DNA from 4 places in the Vibrio sp. JZG120 genome. Region 1 is predicted to be linked to each of the others. Evidence: predicted binding sites of a transcription regulator. Region 1 holds the regulator's gene; each other region holds the start of a gene.
The links. Region 1 encodes PurR, which represses purine synthesis genes. Its sites were predicted from a motif close to TNANGNAAACGTTTNCNTNA; they were not measured.
Positions count from the first base shown of each region.

Region 1 (3,192 bases):
TAATATCAGTTTCTTATTCATATTTATGATTCCAATTTGGGATATATGTAATAAGACAGAATGAAAGTCGAAAAAATTTCACAAAAAAACCGCAGATTAGACTGCGGTTTTACAAGATAGTTTTTAAGGCCGACTTTTATTGGAGGCCATTCATCAACTCATCTCGGCGAGCTTGAGGTACAACGCTCCAATGAGTACCGTTAATAGCACCTTCTAGTGCCCATAACAGCTCAATGTTGACGGTTGCAGAGTGCGTATCTCTTATCGCTTTATAAGCGTTAAGTGCACCTTCCTCTTCCAGTTTTTCTACTGACTCAATGCCTGCTTTTTTCAGCATGCGTTCAGTTGCCAGTCGTAAGTTAGGCAAATCTTTTAAGCGATTAGGCTTTGTAGTTGCTTGCTGTTCTTTTTCAAGCTTTGCCTTTTTCAACGATTGGTTAGCTACTTCGATTAAGCGTTCGCTAGACTCCCATAAATCGTTGGAAATTGCGTAGTACTTAGTAACGACTGGGAAGCCACGTTTTTTATAAACGTAAGGCTTTAGCCCTTGTTTCTCGAAGTCAGATGAAGTTTGTTGGTCTGCTCTTATATGAAGCTGATTATTTACAACTAGTGCAAACATTGTTTCATCAGCGAATAGTCCGAAGCCACCAAACATTGAGCGCGACTTGATATTACCAAGTGCCTCAAATAGCTTCATAGAGTCTTTGAGTATCGGTTTATCCATGTTTTGTTATCTCGGTGTAATTAATATTACGCCACCAAAAGTCAGGTCCGAGAGAGTAGCAAACATGCGCAAAAGCAATGTCATTACAGGGTAAAGTCATCGCTTGCACACTTGCCATCGGTAACCCCGCTACCTTCCATATAGTACTATGGTTCAGGCCGGAGGCTTTGCGTCCCACCCTTTCGAATGGTTTGCCCTGTGCGTGACAGAATGAGCATACTTCGTATATTGAATTAACATCACGTTTTACCCGTAAAAGTGTGATTCTGGTTCAATAAAAAGTGTCGACAAGCGCATATTTGTGCATATTTGAGAATAAGGCGGGATGATCTCGAGGTTGTGAGGGAGTGTGATTTACCTACATATAAAACAGAGACTTAGAGATTTTTTGTCTAACAAACCTAAGTCAGGGGAAAGTTATTTAGAGACAAAAAATAAGCGCCCTTTTAGAGCGCTTATTTGACATCGTTATATCTGGCGAATTTTAGTTCATTTTCTTCACGGTGTTTCGAATTACAAGCTCAGGTTGCATTTCGAAAATTCGCTTTTCGTGTTCTTTATCTTTGATTCGCTCAAGTAGGATCTCGAACGCATTTTTACCCACACGACGTTTAGGTTGGTGGATAGTGGTTAACGGTGGAGAGAAGTATTCCGCAAGCTCGATGTTGTCGTAGCCGATCACTGAAATATCATCAGGAACTTTGATACCGTTTTGTTGTAGGCGGCTCATTAGGCCCAGAGCCATTGTGTCGTTAAAACAGAATACCGCTGTCGGACGTTTGTCCATTGCTGTAATTTTATCTGCGACTAATACGGCCGTATCACATTCAAAGTTACCTTCAAGGATCCAATCTTCATTTACAGCTAGGTTTGCTTCGCTCATCGCGCGACGGAAACCTGCAATGCGCTCTTGGCAAGCAAGTTTTTCAAAATGACCGCTTAGACAAGCAATATCAGTATGGCCATTGTCGATCAGATGTTTGGTTGCGATGTAGCCACCTTCTTCTGAGTTATCCATGATCTTGTCCGCTTGTGAGCTTTCTGGACCCCAATCCATGACCACTTTAGGAATGTCGGCATGACGGTCAAGCATCTCTTTAAGCTCTTCGGTTAAGTCAGAACACATCACTAGGATGCCATCAACACGTTTTTCAGCCAGCATACGGATGTAATCGCGTTGTTTTTCGTAAATCCCACCCGTATTACACAGAATCAGAGTGTAGCCTTGGCGGTAACAGTAGCTCTCAACCCCGTCAATCACTTCTGAGAAGAATAGGTTGGTTGACTGCGTTACTAACATGCCAATAGTACGAGTTGAGTTGCACTTTAGGCTGCGTGCAACCGCACTTGGCGCGTAATTCAACTCGTCCACGGCTTTCATTACTTTTTCTTGCGTTGCTTCTGCAACGAAACGCGTTTTATTGATAACGTGCGAAACTGTCGTAGTGGAAACGCCGGCTAAGCGAGCAACGTCTTTTATAGTGGCCATAAATGGTGTCCTGTATCGAGCTACTGAAATATGTCGTGTTGGATGTACCTGATGCTCTAATGGTTTTACACCCAGCAATCTAAGGTTGGCGCTAAGTGTTTCGGCAGCGGTTGGTCCAAGTACGACAAAAGGGTACGTAGCAGCATCGGTCGATGAATTTTATCTTTTTTCTATCTGATGAGAAATTGCCATCAACCTGTTAAAAAACACAAAAACCGCTATATTTCAGCGGTTTACATATAAATCATATTTAATCGTTTGCGCTCACATTTTAGCCCTATGTGGACTGACTAGCAATGTTTTCAGCAAGAGATTTGTGTATTTGAAGTCACATTTTGACTGCTAAATAACCAAGCGTCTTTGAGCTAAGTTAAGGCAAACGAATAATATACCCAACTTACTTACATTCAGTTATTTCAGGTATACAGGAAGCCCGATAGGCGGGCTCCTTAAAAAATAGGCGGCAATTATTCCCCAATAAGGTAAGCGCTGTCTAGTTTACAAAATGCAACTAATAGTTTCGCGACGCTCGAGTAGAACCCAAATTCGTCGAATTGTTTACATTTGTCTGCAAACTGAGGTAACCAAGACATCAACTGTTGCTGGATAAAGTCGTTTTGTTTAACGAAGGCTTCTTCCATGTGTTTTTCTTGCTCAAGTTCGTTTGAGCGGATAATCATGTTGCCGAGAAAGTCGAGTTCAACGGCTAAGTGGTCCGCAGGCTCTTTTAGATTTTCATCTACTTGAACGCCAAATTCTGCCATCAACTTTTCCATTTCCTCGGCTGGCTTGTCATTCAGCAAACCTGATTCACCGATGTACATCGATGCGTAAGGAAGAGCGCCATATTTTTCTGTCTTCAAAAACAGTTCACAAAAGTCAGCAGCAAGCTCCAATTGAGCGTCTTCACGATCTTGCAATCGGTTTAGCGCATCAACGAGGCTATCAACGGCTGGTTTCAGCGACTCATTTTCAC
Region 1 is NZ_JBSRRK010000004.1:585,554-588,745, reverse strand. Features, by position in the region: gene ACWPOD_RS11085 (TVP38/TMEM64 family protein) at 1-21, opposite strand, end outside; gene ACWPOD_RS11080 (TfoX/Sxy family DNA transformation protein) at 137-727, opposite strand; cyclic di-GMP riboswitch class I at 844-933, opposite strand; gene purR (HTH-type transcriptional repressor PurR) at 1,212-2,216, opposite strand; gene torD (molecular chaperone TorD) at 2,684-3,192, opposite strand, start outside.

Region 2 (3,192 bases), on a different contig from region 1:
GAAACGAGTGTGCTTCAGAATCTATCGTTCGGTTGTGCAATGGTTATGGTGAGAGGGAGAGAATAGGAGTTTGTTACTACTAGATTCTTAGTCTCGCTGGAGCTCGCTAGAATGACGAAATCTTTTGATTTAGAGCTAATTAAAGTAACCGTCATTCTGAACAACGAGGAACGAGGTGATTCAGAATCTATTGCCCGGCTGTGCGGAAAGAAAGGCTCACACTCAGATTGAGCGAGAGCCTCGAGAAATGCTTAAAGAATAATATCACGCACTTCTGGATCTTTACGATCTAGGTAGTGAGTCGACTTAATACGACGAATAGTACGGCATCGACCACGCACGAGAAGCGTTTCTGTGGTTGCGATATTGCCTTGGCGAGAGATGCCTTCTAGCAAGTCACCTTTAGTAATGCCTGTTGCTGAGAATACCACGTTGTCGCTGCGTGCCATGTCTTCCATTTTGAGGACAACATTCGCTTTTACGCCCATTTCATCGCAGCGTTTTAGTTCGTCTGCGCCGTATATGCGGTTTTCTTCAGTATCGCCTTTTACTTCGTGACGCGGAAGTAGACGACCGTGCATGTCACCGTCTAGCGCTCGAATCACCGCGGCTGAGACGACCCCTTCTGGCGCGCCGCCAATACAGTACATCATGTCCACTTCACTGTCTGGCATACAAGTCAGAATAGAGGCAGCCACGTCACCATCAGGCACCGCAAAGACACGTACGCCCATTGCTTGCATTTCTGCAATAACGTCATCGTGGCGAGGTTTCGCAAGGGTAATAACGACTAGGGTATCAAGTGGTTTGTTCAGGGCTTTTGCTACGTTCTCTAGGTTCTCTTTTAACGGCTTTTCTAAGTCAATCACGCCTTTTGCACCTGGGCCAACAACCAGTTTTTCCATGTACATATCTGGCGCTTTAAGAAAGCTGCCTTTCTCACCTGCGGCAAGTACGGCTAGTGCGTTCGATTGTCCCATTGCCGTCATACGCGTCCCTTCAATCGGGTCGACAGCGATATCTACTTCATCACCACCAATACCCACTTGCTCACCAATGTATAGCATTGGCGCATCATCGATTTCACCCTCACCAATGACAATTTCACCACTGATATCTGTTTTGTTCAGTAGGGTGCGCATAACTTCAACAGCTGCGCCATCGGCTGCATTTTTATCGCCACGGCCAAGCCATTTGTAACCAGCCAAAGCTGCACCTTCAGTCACACGGGAAAATGCCATTGCTAAATCGCGTTTCATGATGTCTCCAAGTAAGCAAGAGGGAAGAAGAGTTTGCGCGGCGATTCTATCACAACGTAGGGTAAACGTTTGCCTTTTTGCGGAGCTTTTACTTTATCTAACTTGAATTTGATCAATACTTAGGGCGATTTTCAGCGTGGCGGGAGGCAAAATCCTTGCTCAAAAATGCTTCGGCGATAAGAAAAGTCAGCGTTTAGTGAGATTGCGCTGATTTTTTGACCGAATGATGCAAAATATCGAATATAGTGAGTGTTTCTCATCGCGACGCTGAGTAGAATGAACCTTATATAGGTTAGGTGTGCATCAATCTCGCACATCGTCCCAACGGAATAACATAGGTAGGCCAAGATGTCTTTTGAAGTACTAGAACAACTAGAATCTAAAATTCAAACTGCAGTTGACACAATCACTCTTCTTCAGATGGAAGTCGAAGAGCTGAAAGAAGATAAAGCAAAACTTGCGGAAGAAGCGAACGAGCTTCGCTCTCAACGAGAAGAGCTAGAGCAAAAAGCACAACAAGCACAGCAAGAGCATGCGCAATGGCAAGAGCGCATTCGTGCACTACTTGGCAAAATGGACGAAGTGGAATAATCCGGCTTCTTCATTCCAAATTAAAAACACCCGCGTTAAGCGGGTGTTTGTGTTTTGGGCAAGTTGAAAATCGTTGGGACAAGCTCGATTCTGATAGCCAAGAGAAGGTCCTATAACTTAGGTACCTAAGACTCGTTATTCTTCTTCTTCATCCAACTCTAAATCAATATTCAATGGCTCAGGCGACAGGATGATCCCAGTGCTATCAGCATAAATATAATCTTCAGGTAAGAAGCTGACGCCGCCAAAGTTGACTGGTACATCTAATTCGCCGATACCCTGGCTGGTCGCTCCAACAGGAATAGAAGCGAGGGCTTGAATGCCTAAGTTCATATCTTCAAGTTCATCTACTTCACGAACACAGCCGTAAACGACAATGCCTTCCCACTCGTTTTCTTCCGCAATAGTTGCGATTTCTGCATCGATAAGGGCTTTACGTAGGGAACCGCCACCGTCAATTAACAAAACGCGACCAAGTCCATCTTGCTCTAATGTCTCGCGGATCAACGAATTATCTTCAAAACACTTGATGGTGGTGATTTGCCCGGCAAATGAAGCGCGACCGCCAAAATTACTGAACATTGGTTCAACCACATCTACCTGATCGAGGTAGATATCACAGAGTGCTGAGGTATTGTATTCCATAGCGTACCTTTCTAAACAGAAATTGGTTGTCTTTGAGTATATCTAGGCATTAAGTCAATGCAATGACAATCCTTTTTTAACTTACTAGAGTTTGAGCTACCACAATTGTTGCAAACAAAACGTTGGTGACTAAAGAACATTTCACGATGACTGGCATCATTGGTGCTATCTGAGCGGGCTTTTGTGTATGCCAAACCGCTTTACCATGATCGGCCACGAAATAAATACTAAGTAAAAATGGCAAGCTAATCCAAACGGGTTTGTCTTGAATTAACAAGTAAGCCGCAAAGGCAAGAATAGCACCGCCAAGTAAAACAAAGTGGTACTGCTTGGCTTTGCGTTGACCCAAACGCACTGCGACCGTGCGTTTACCACACTCTCGGTCGTTCTCGATATCACGCATATTGTTGATGTTGAGTACTGCAACGGCGAGCAAACCGCAGCCTAGAGCAGGTAAGAATAGCGTGGTATCTACGTGACCAGTATGCAAGAAATAGGTACCGGATACGCCGAGTAGACCAAAAAACAAGAAAACTGAAATATCGCCAAGCCCCACGTAACCGTATGGTTTGCTACCCATGGTATAAGCAATGGCTGCGAGAATGGCTAAAATTCCCAGCCCGATAAACGTCACAATGCTTTCTAGTGAGCTTAGTGAATAGAAAACTAACACTAAGCCAGAAATGGCGGTCAGAAC
Region 2 is NZ_JBSRRK010000005.1:233,519-236,710, forward strand. Features, by position in the region: gene glpX (class II fructose-bisphosphatase) at 252-1,259, opposite strand; gene zapB (cell division protein ZapB) at 1,608-1,850, shown strand; gene rraA (ribonuclease E activity regulator RraA) at 1,986-2,495, opposite strand; gene ACWPOD_RS12585 (1,4-dihydroxy-2-naphthoate polyprenyltransferase) at 2,572-3,192, opposite strand, start outside.
Region 2: a site for PurR is predicted at 1,317-1,336, ahead of glpX (class II fructose-bisphosphatase). Genes of this name have one in related genera too.

Region 3 (3,192 bases), on a different contig from region 1:
TGAAAATACTTGCGCGTCAGTCGTGATCACTTCATTAAAGGTTACGATACCTGTTTCGATTTTACCCAATTCAGTTTTAAGCAGCTCAGTGTAGTGGTTGAACAGCTCAGCAAGCTTGTCTTGGTTTTCGACAGGAAGCGCGACAGTAACAAACGCTTCGCGAGGGATTGCATTACGTAAGCTACCACCACGGAATTCGACTAAACGTAAATCAAGCTCTTGAGCATGACCGGCAAGGAAACGACCAAGTAATTTGTTGGCATTACCGCGACCTGTGTGAATGTCACAACCTGAGTGACCACCTTTTAGGCCTTTCAGCGTCAGTTGGCGTGTTACGAAACCTGCAGGTGTTGCTTCTCGAGAAATATCGAAAGTCATGGTGCCATCAACACCACCGGCGCAACCCATGTAGACTTCGCCTTCTTGTTCAGAGTCTGTGTTTAGAAGGATCTCACCTTCTAACCAACCAGCCTCAAGACCAAATGCGCCAGTCATGCCTGCTTCTTCATCAATCGTCAGCAGAACTTCGAGTGGACCGTGCTTAATGTCTTTAGATGCCAATACAGCAAGGCAAGAAGCCATACCAATCCCGTTATCTGCACCAAGCGTCGTGCCTTTCGCCGTTACCCATTCGCCATCGATGTAAGGTTGGATTGGATCTTTGGTGAAGTCGTGTTCGGTGTCTTCGTTTTTCTGCGGCACCATGTCGATGTGTGCTTGAATTACAACAGCCTTCTTATTTTCCATTCCAGGTGTCGCGGGCTTTTTGATGAACACGTTACCGGTTGGATCACGGCGAACGTCAAAGCCTTGCTCTGTTGCCCAGTTGATAATGTACTGTGCTAATGCTTCTTCATGCTTAGATGGGTGAGGGATAGAACAAATCTTATCGAAAAACTGCCAAAGTGGAGCAGGTGATAAGGTACTGATCTCAGAATGGAACTCAGACACGGAGGACTCCTTTTGATGTGCTTTGCCAAATATATACCGTAAAAATATTGTCGAGATAGCATTAAATGCTAGACGATTTGGCCTTCAAATTGCCGTTTAGCATACCACCAGATAAGGAGTACGAGTAGTCGCGTGCACAAGGATTTCTCTCAGAACTGTCACAGTTTGTGAACACAATAACAGGCACTATGTGTTCTTTATCATACATTCTGAAAGTGGCTTTATTTTTTAATTCACAAAACTGTAATTTAATTACATTTAAACTTTGATAAAGGTCAATTTATACATTTTTTGTGATTTTAATCACTAAAATGCTTGTAATTAAATTTCTTGGTGGTATATTTGTAACCAGCTTCTGAGAGAAGAATGAAATGCTCAAAGGATGAGTCCGTTTTATCGCCTCCAAGGAACCGAGAAATCAACGAATGTTTAATTGATTTAAAAGGTGATAGTTATGAAAGGTTTACCAAGTACAATGTTCTGGAATAGCAAGTCTGTTTACACCGGCAACTTTGTATACCCAACAAGCTTTGGCTACTAAGTGAAGTCAACGCATGTGACTCGAACAGTTTGTTCACCCCTATAAATTGGAATTTTTTTTCAGTGATAGTGCTGACATGATTCGCCGCCACCCAAATTGGGTGGCGTTTTTTTATCTCCACTTTCTCTTTCTGACACATTTTCTGCCATCAAGGCAGGATTCTATTCTCTGTTCTTCAGTTTTATCGACTTCCCCGTCAAATCCACCTAGATATGACGCTTAAAACGCCCAGTTTCTATTTGAAAGTTTAGTACATTGTTCAGTTTTTATTCTGTTGTTGGGTTCTGAGCAATAATTATTAATTGTTGTTTTATAATAATATATTTTCTGTTTTGCTTTTAAGAATTAGCGAATGGGTTTCATATCCAAAGAAAAAAATCGCATTAGAGTGAAGATTCTATCTAGAATTTGCTATTTGATAACTTTATAATTCCCGCCAATCGATTACGCAACCGTTTACTTTTTACCTTTACAGGATTCGATCATGCTCGAGAGGCTTTTTAAGCTCAGTGACAATGGCACAAATGTGCGCACTGAGATCATTGCAGGTGTTACCACCTTCCTAACCATGGCTTACATTATTTTTGTAAACCCAGCGATCCTGTCGGATACCGGTATGGACCGTGGTGCCATTTTTGTTGCAACTTGTCTTGCGGCCGCTATCGGCTGCTTCATCATGGGATTTGTTGCCAACTACCCAATTGCACAAGCACCAGGAATGGGGCTGAACGCATTTTTCACTTACTCTGTTGTGTTGGGAATGGGCTATACGTGGCAAGTTGCGTTAGCGGCGGTGTTTGTTTCAGGCCTGCTGTTTATTCTTTTGAGTATATTTAAGATCCGTGAGTGGATTATTAACTCGATCCCGCATTCTCTTCGAACTGGTATTTCAGCCGGTATCGGTCTTTTCTTAGCATTTATCGCATTAAAAAATGCAGGCATCGTCGTTGATAACCCTGCGACATTAGTTTCTATGGGAGACATCACATCATTGCCATCTGTATTGGCTGCGATTGGTTTCTTCCTTACTATCGCGCTTGTTCACCGTGGTGTGAAAGGTGCGGTGATGATCGCCATTCTTGGTGTTACAGCGCTTGGCCTTCTATTTGGTGATGTGCAGTGGGGCGGCATTATGTCTACGCCACCCAGCATTGCACCAACTTTCATGCAACTGGATTTCTCTGGTTTGTTTGAAGTTGGCATGATTTCCGTTGTGTTTGCTTTCCTATTTGTCGATTTGTTTGATACCGCAGGTACGCTAGTTGGCGTTTCTCAAAAAGCAGGCCTCACGGATGAGAATGGCAACATCCCGCGTTTAAACAAAGCGTTACTTGCAGACTCAACGGCAACGTCAGTAGGTGCACTACTTGGTACCTCAAACACCACATCTTACATTGAGAGTGTTTCTGGTGTGGCGGCTGGTGGTCGTACTGGTCTAACAGCAGTGGTTGTTGGTGTGCTCTTCCTACTTGCTCTATTGTTTTCACCACTAGCAGGAATGATCCCAGCTTACGCAACATCGGGCGCTCTGTTCTATGTCGCGATTTTGATGTTGTCTGGGCTAGTAAGCATTGATTGGCGTGACCTAACGGAAGCATCACCAGTTGTTGTGACTTGTTTGGTGATGCCGTTAACGTTCTCGATTGCAGAGGGTATTACGTTAGGCTTTATCGCGTACTCGGCGATCAAATTATTCAGCG
Region 3 is NZ_JBSRRK010000010.1:123,166-126,357, forward strand. Features, by position in the region: gene ACWPOD_RS18565 (aminoacyl-histidine dipeptidase) at 1-951, opposite strand, end outside; gene ACWPOD_RS18570 (NCS2 family permease) at 1,977-3,192, shown strand, end outside.
Region 3: a site for PurR is predicted at 1,937-1,956, ahead of ACWPOD_RS18570 (NCS2 family permease). Genes of this name have one in related genera too.

Region 4 (3,192 bases), on a different contig from region 1:
GTAGTCACCACATACGTTGATGTGACCCATTTTTCGCCCTTCACGCTTCTCTTTGCCGTACCAATGGATGTGACAACCATCCATGGCGAGAAGCGCTTCTGGCAACGTATCTTCACCAAGAATATTCACCATCGAGGTTTCGCGAATCAGTTTGGTGCTGCCTAACGGCAAGCCGCATACGGCGCGCAGGTGGTTCTCGAACTGACAGGTTTCTGCACCTTGCTGTGTCCAGTGACCAGAGTTGTGCACTCGTGGGGCAATCTCATTCACTAGCAGCGTGCCATCGACATCAAAGAATTCGAGCGCCAATACACCAACGTAATCTAGGCTATCTGCGACGGCCGTGAGCATCTGCTTGGCTTGGGCTTGCAGTTCTGGCGCATCAATTGCGGTGGATAAGCTCAGTACGCCATTGATGTGAACGTTTTCTGCTAGAGGGTAAACTTCAACGCAGCCATCTTTGCTTCGAGCACCAACTAGTGATACTTCGCGGTTAAAAGGAACAAACTCTTCAGCAACAATCGCTTGAGTTGGTGTTGCCGCGATGCACTCTGCCATCTCAGTCCAAATGTCGTCGACTTGAGAAGCTTCTTTTAAGCGCCATTGACCTTTACCATCGTAACCTCCCAATGCACTTTTCAGAACCATTGGCATACCAACGTGTTCAATTGCGCGCTCAAAGTCTTCACGAGTTTCAATCACGTAGTATTTCGCGTTGCGCACGCCAGCATCATCAAGCAGTGCTTTTTCAATACGGCGATCACCACCTGCTTTGATGGCTTGCGTACTTGGTAGGAACTTGCCGCTCGCTTCGCAAACCTTGAGCACGTCATGTGGAATATGCTCGAACTCGGCAGTAATCACATCAACTTGCGTAATCGCATTTTCCAAACCATGGCCAAGTACCTGTTGGGTAAGAGGATGGACAACGTTACCGCTGCCGACATCGTAAGCCGAGATTTGGATGTTCAGTGGTGCACCAGCCAGAGACATCATGCGAGCCAACTGACCTGATCCGAGAATCAGTACATGCATCTGATTAATCCTCAGCTGGATTTGGGTTAGCCAGTACGGTTTCCGTCTGTTCATTGCGGAACGCTTCTACCTTCGCCATGATGTTTTCATCATGAGTGCCTAGGATTTGCGCTGCTAGGATACCGGCGTTTGCTGCGCCCGCTTCGCCAATCGCTAATGTACCAACCGCAATTCCCTTTGGCATCTGTACAATAGAGAGCAGTGAATCCATACCTTTCAGTGCACGAGACTGAACGGGAACACCAAGCACTGGCAAACTAGTAAACGCAGCAGCCATACCTGGTAGGTGGGCTGCACCACCTGCGCCTGCGATGATAACTTTGATGCCGCGTTCTTTTGCGCCACTGGCGTAGTCCGCCAGTAATTGAGGAGTTCGGTGTGCTGACACGACTTTTGTTTCGTAAGGTACGCCAAATTGGTCTAGCATGTCCGCTGCTAGTTTCATGGTTGGCCAATCGGATTTAGAACCCATGATGATACCGACTTTCATCTCAAACTCCTTCAAGCTGCAAAATTAGGTGAGCTGATAAATTTGTGCGCATTATACGGGGATTTTTATCTCAAGCAAACGTTTGCGTCTTGTTGTTGACGCTATTGATACATTTTATAAAAAAATTGCTTTAGTGTCTGAGAATGAATATTTGTACACTTAGTGAAAATAATACAGTCAGACAATCAGGAAGTAATCGGTGGATAACTTTGAACAAGTGCTCAACGCACTACAACAAGGCGAAGTGATTGCCTACCCAACAGAAGGGGTTTTTGGTGTCGGATGCGATCCAGATAACCCAGAAGCAATTCAAAAACTGCTGGAGCTCAAGCAGCGCCCGGTGGAAAAAGGGCTGATTCTGATCGCTGCAAGTTATGAGCAGCTCTTGCCGTATATTGATGAATCTCAACTGACTCGAGAACAATTAGCGACCGTTCATGCAACTTGGCCAGGTCCATACACTTGGATCATGCCTGCGAGCGATAAAGTCTCCAACTGGGTTTCAGGGCAGTTTGATTCAATTGCAGTTCGTGTGACTGATCATCCTTTGGTTCAAAAGATGTGTAATGCATTCGGAAAGCCGTTAACCTCTACCAGCGCGAATCTTTCCGGCTTGCCACCGTGTATGACCACGGAAGAAGTCGAAGAGCAATTGGGTGACAAGCTGGTGGCCATTCTTCGTGGTGAAACCAGCGGTCGTGATAAACCCAGCGAGATTCGTGACGCCAAGACTTCACAAATATTAAGACAGGGCTAACCCTGCTTGCCAGTCATCAACCGGTATCACGTAATAGGTAATAACGTATGTCAGCAATCGATAAGCACGCCGTAAAGCAGTTCCTGATGTCACTTCAGGACTCCATTTGTCAGCAGTTAGAACAAGAAGATGGAGAGGCCGTCTTTGTCGAGGATGCATGGCATCGTGAACCGGGCGAACGTCTTGGTGGCGGTGGGCGCTCACGTGTTATGCGTGATGGCCTTGTTTTCGAGCAAGGTGGGGTGAACTTCTCGCATGTAGAAGGGAAAGAAATGCCAGCATCTGCGACGGCACATCGTCCGGAGCTAGCGGGTCGCCGTTTTGAAGCGATGGGGGTCTCTTTGGTTATCCATCCCAAAAACCCTTACGTCCCAACTTCTCATGCGAATGTGCGTTTCTTTATCGCCGAGAAAGAGGGCGAAGAACCAATTTGGTGGTTTGGTGGTGGTTTCGACCTGACTCCTTTCTATCCTTTCGAAGAAGATTGTCAGTCATGGCACGATACAGCTAAGGCAATCTGTGCCCCATTTGGTGAAGAAGTATATGCTGAACACAAAGCGTGGTGTGATAAGTACTTCTTCTTGCCACACCGAAATGAAACTCGTGGTGTTGGTGGTTTGTTCTTTGATGATTTGAATCACTGGGAGTTTGATAAGTGTTTTGATTACATCAAAGCGGTGGGTGAAGGCTATTGCCAAGCTTATTTGCCGATCGTGTCTCGTCGTAAAGACATCGAATATGGCGAGCGCGAACGTGAATTCCAACTTTACCGTCGTGGTCGTTATGTTGAGTTCAACTTAGTGTACGACCGTGGCACTTTATTCGGTTTACAAAGTGGTGGGCGTACCGAGTCGATTCTGATGTCGATGCCGCCGTTAGCGCGATGGGAGTACCGCTACGAACCAGAAGC
Region 4 is NZ_JBSRRK010000013.1:1,924-5,115, reverse strand. Features, by position in the region: gene ACWPOD_RS20060 (5-(carboxyamino)imidazole ribonucleotide synthase) at 1-1,035, opposite strand, end outside; gene purE (5-(carboxyamino)imidazole ribonucleotide mutase) at 1,040-1,525, opposite strand; gene ACWPOD_RS20050 (L-threonylcarbamoyladenylate synthase) at 1,725-2,282, shown strand; gene hemF (oxygen-dependent coproporphyrinogen oxidase) at 2,330-3,192, shown strand, end outside.
Region 4: a site for PurR is predicted at 1,596-1,615, ahead of purE (5-(carboxyamino)imidazole ribonucleotide mutase). Genes of this name have one in related genera too.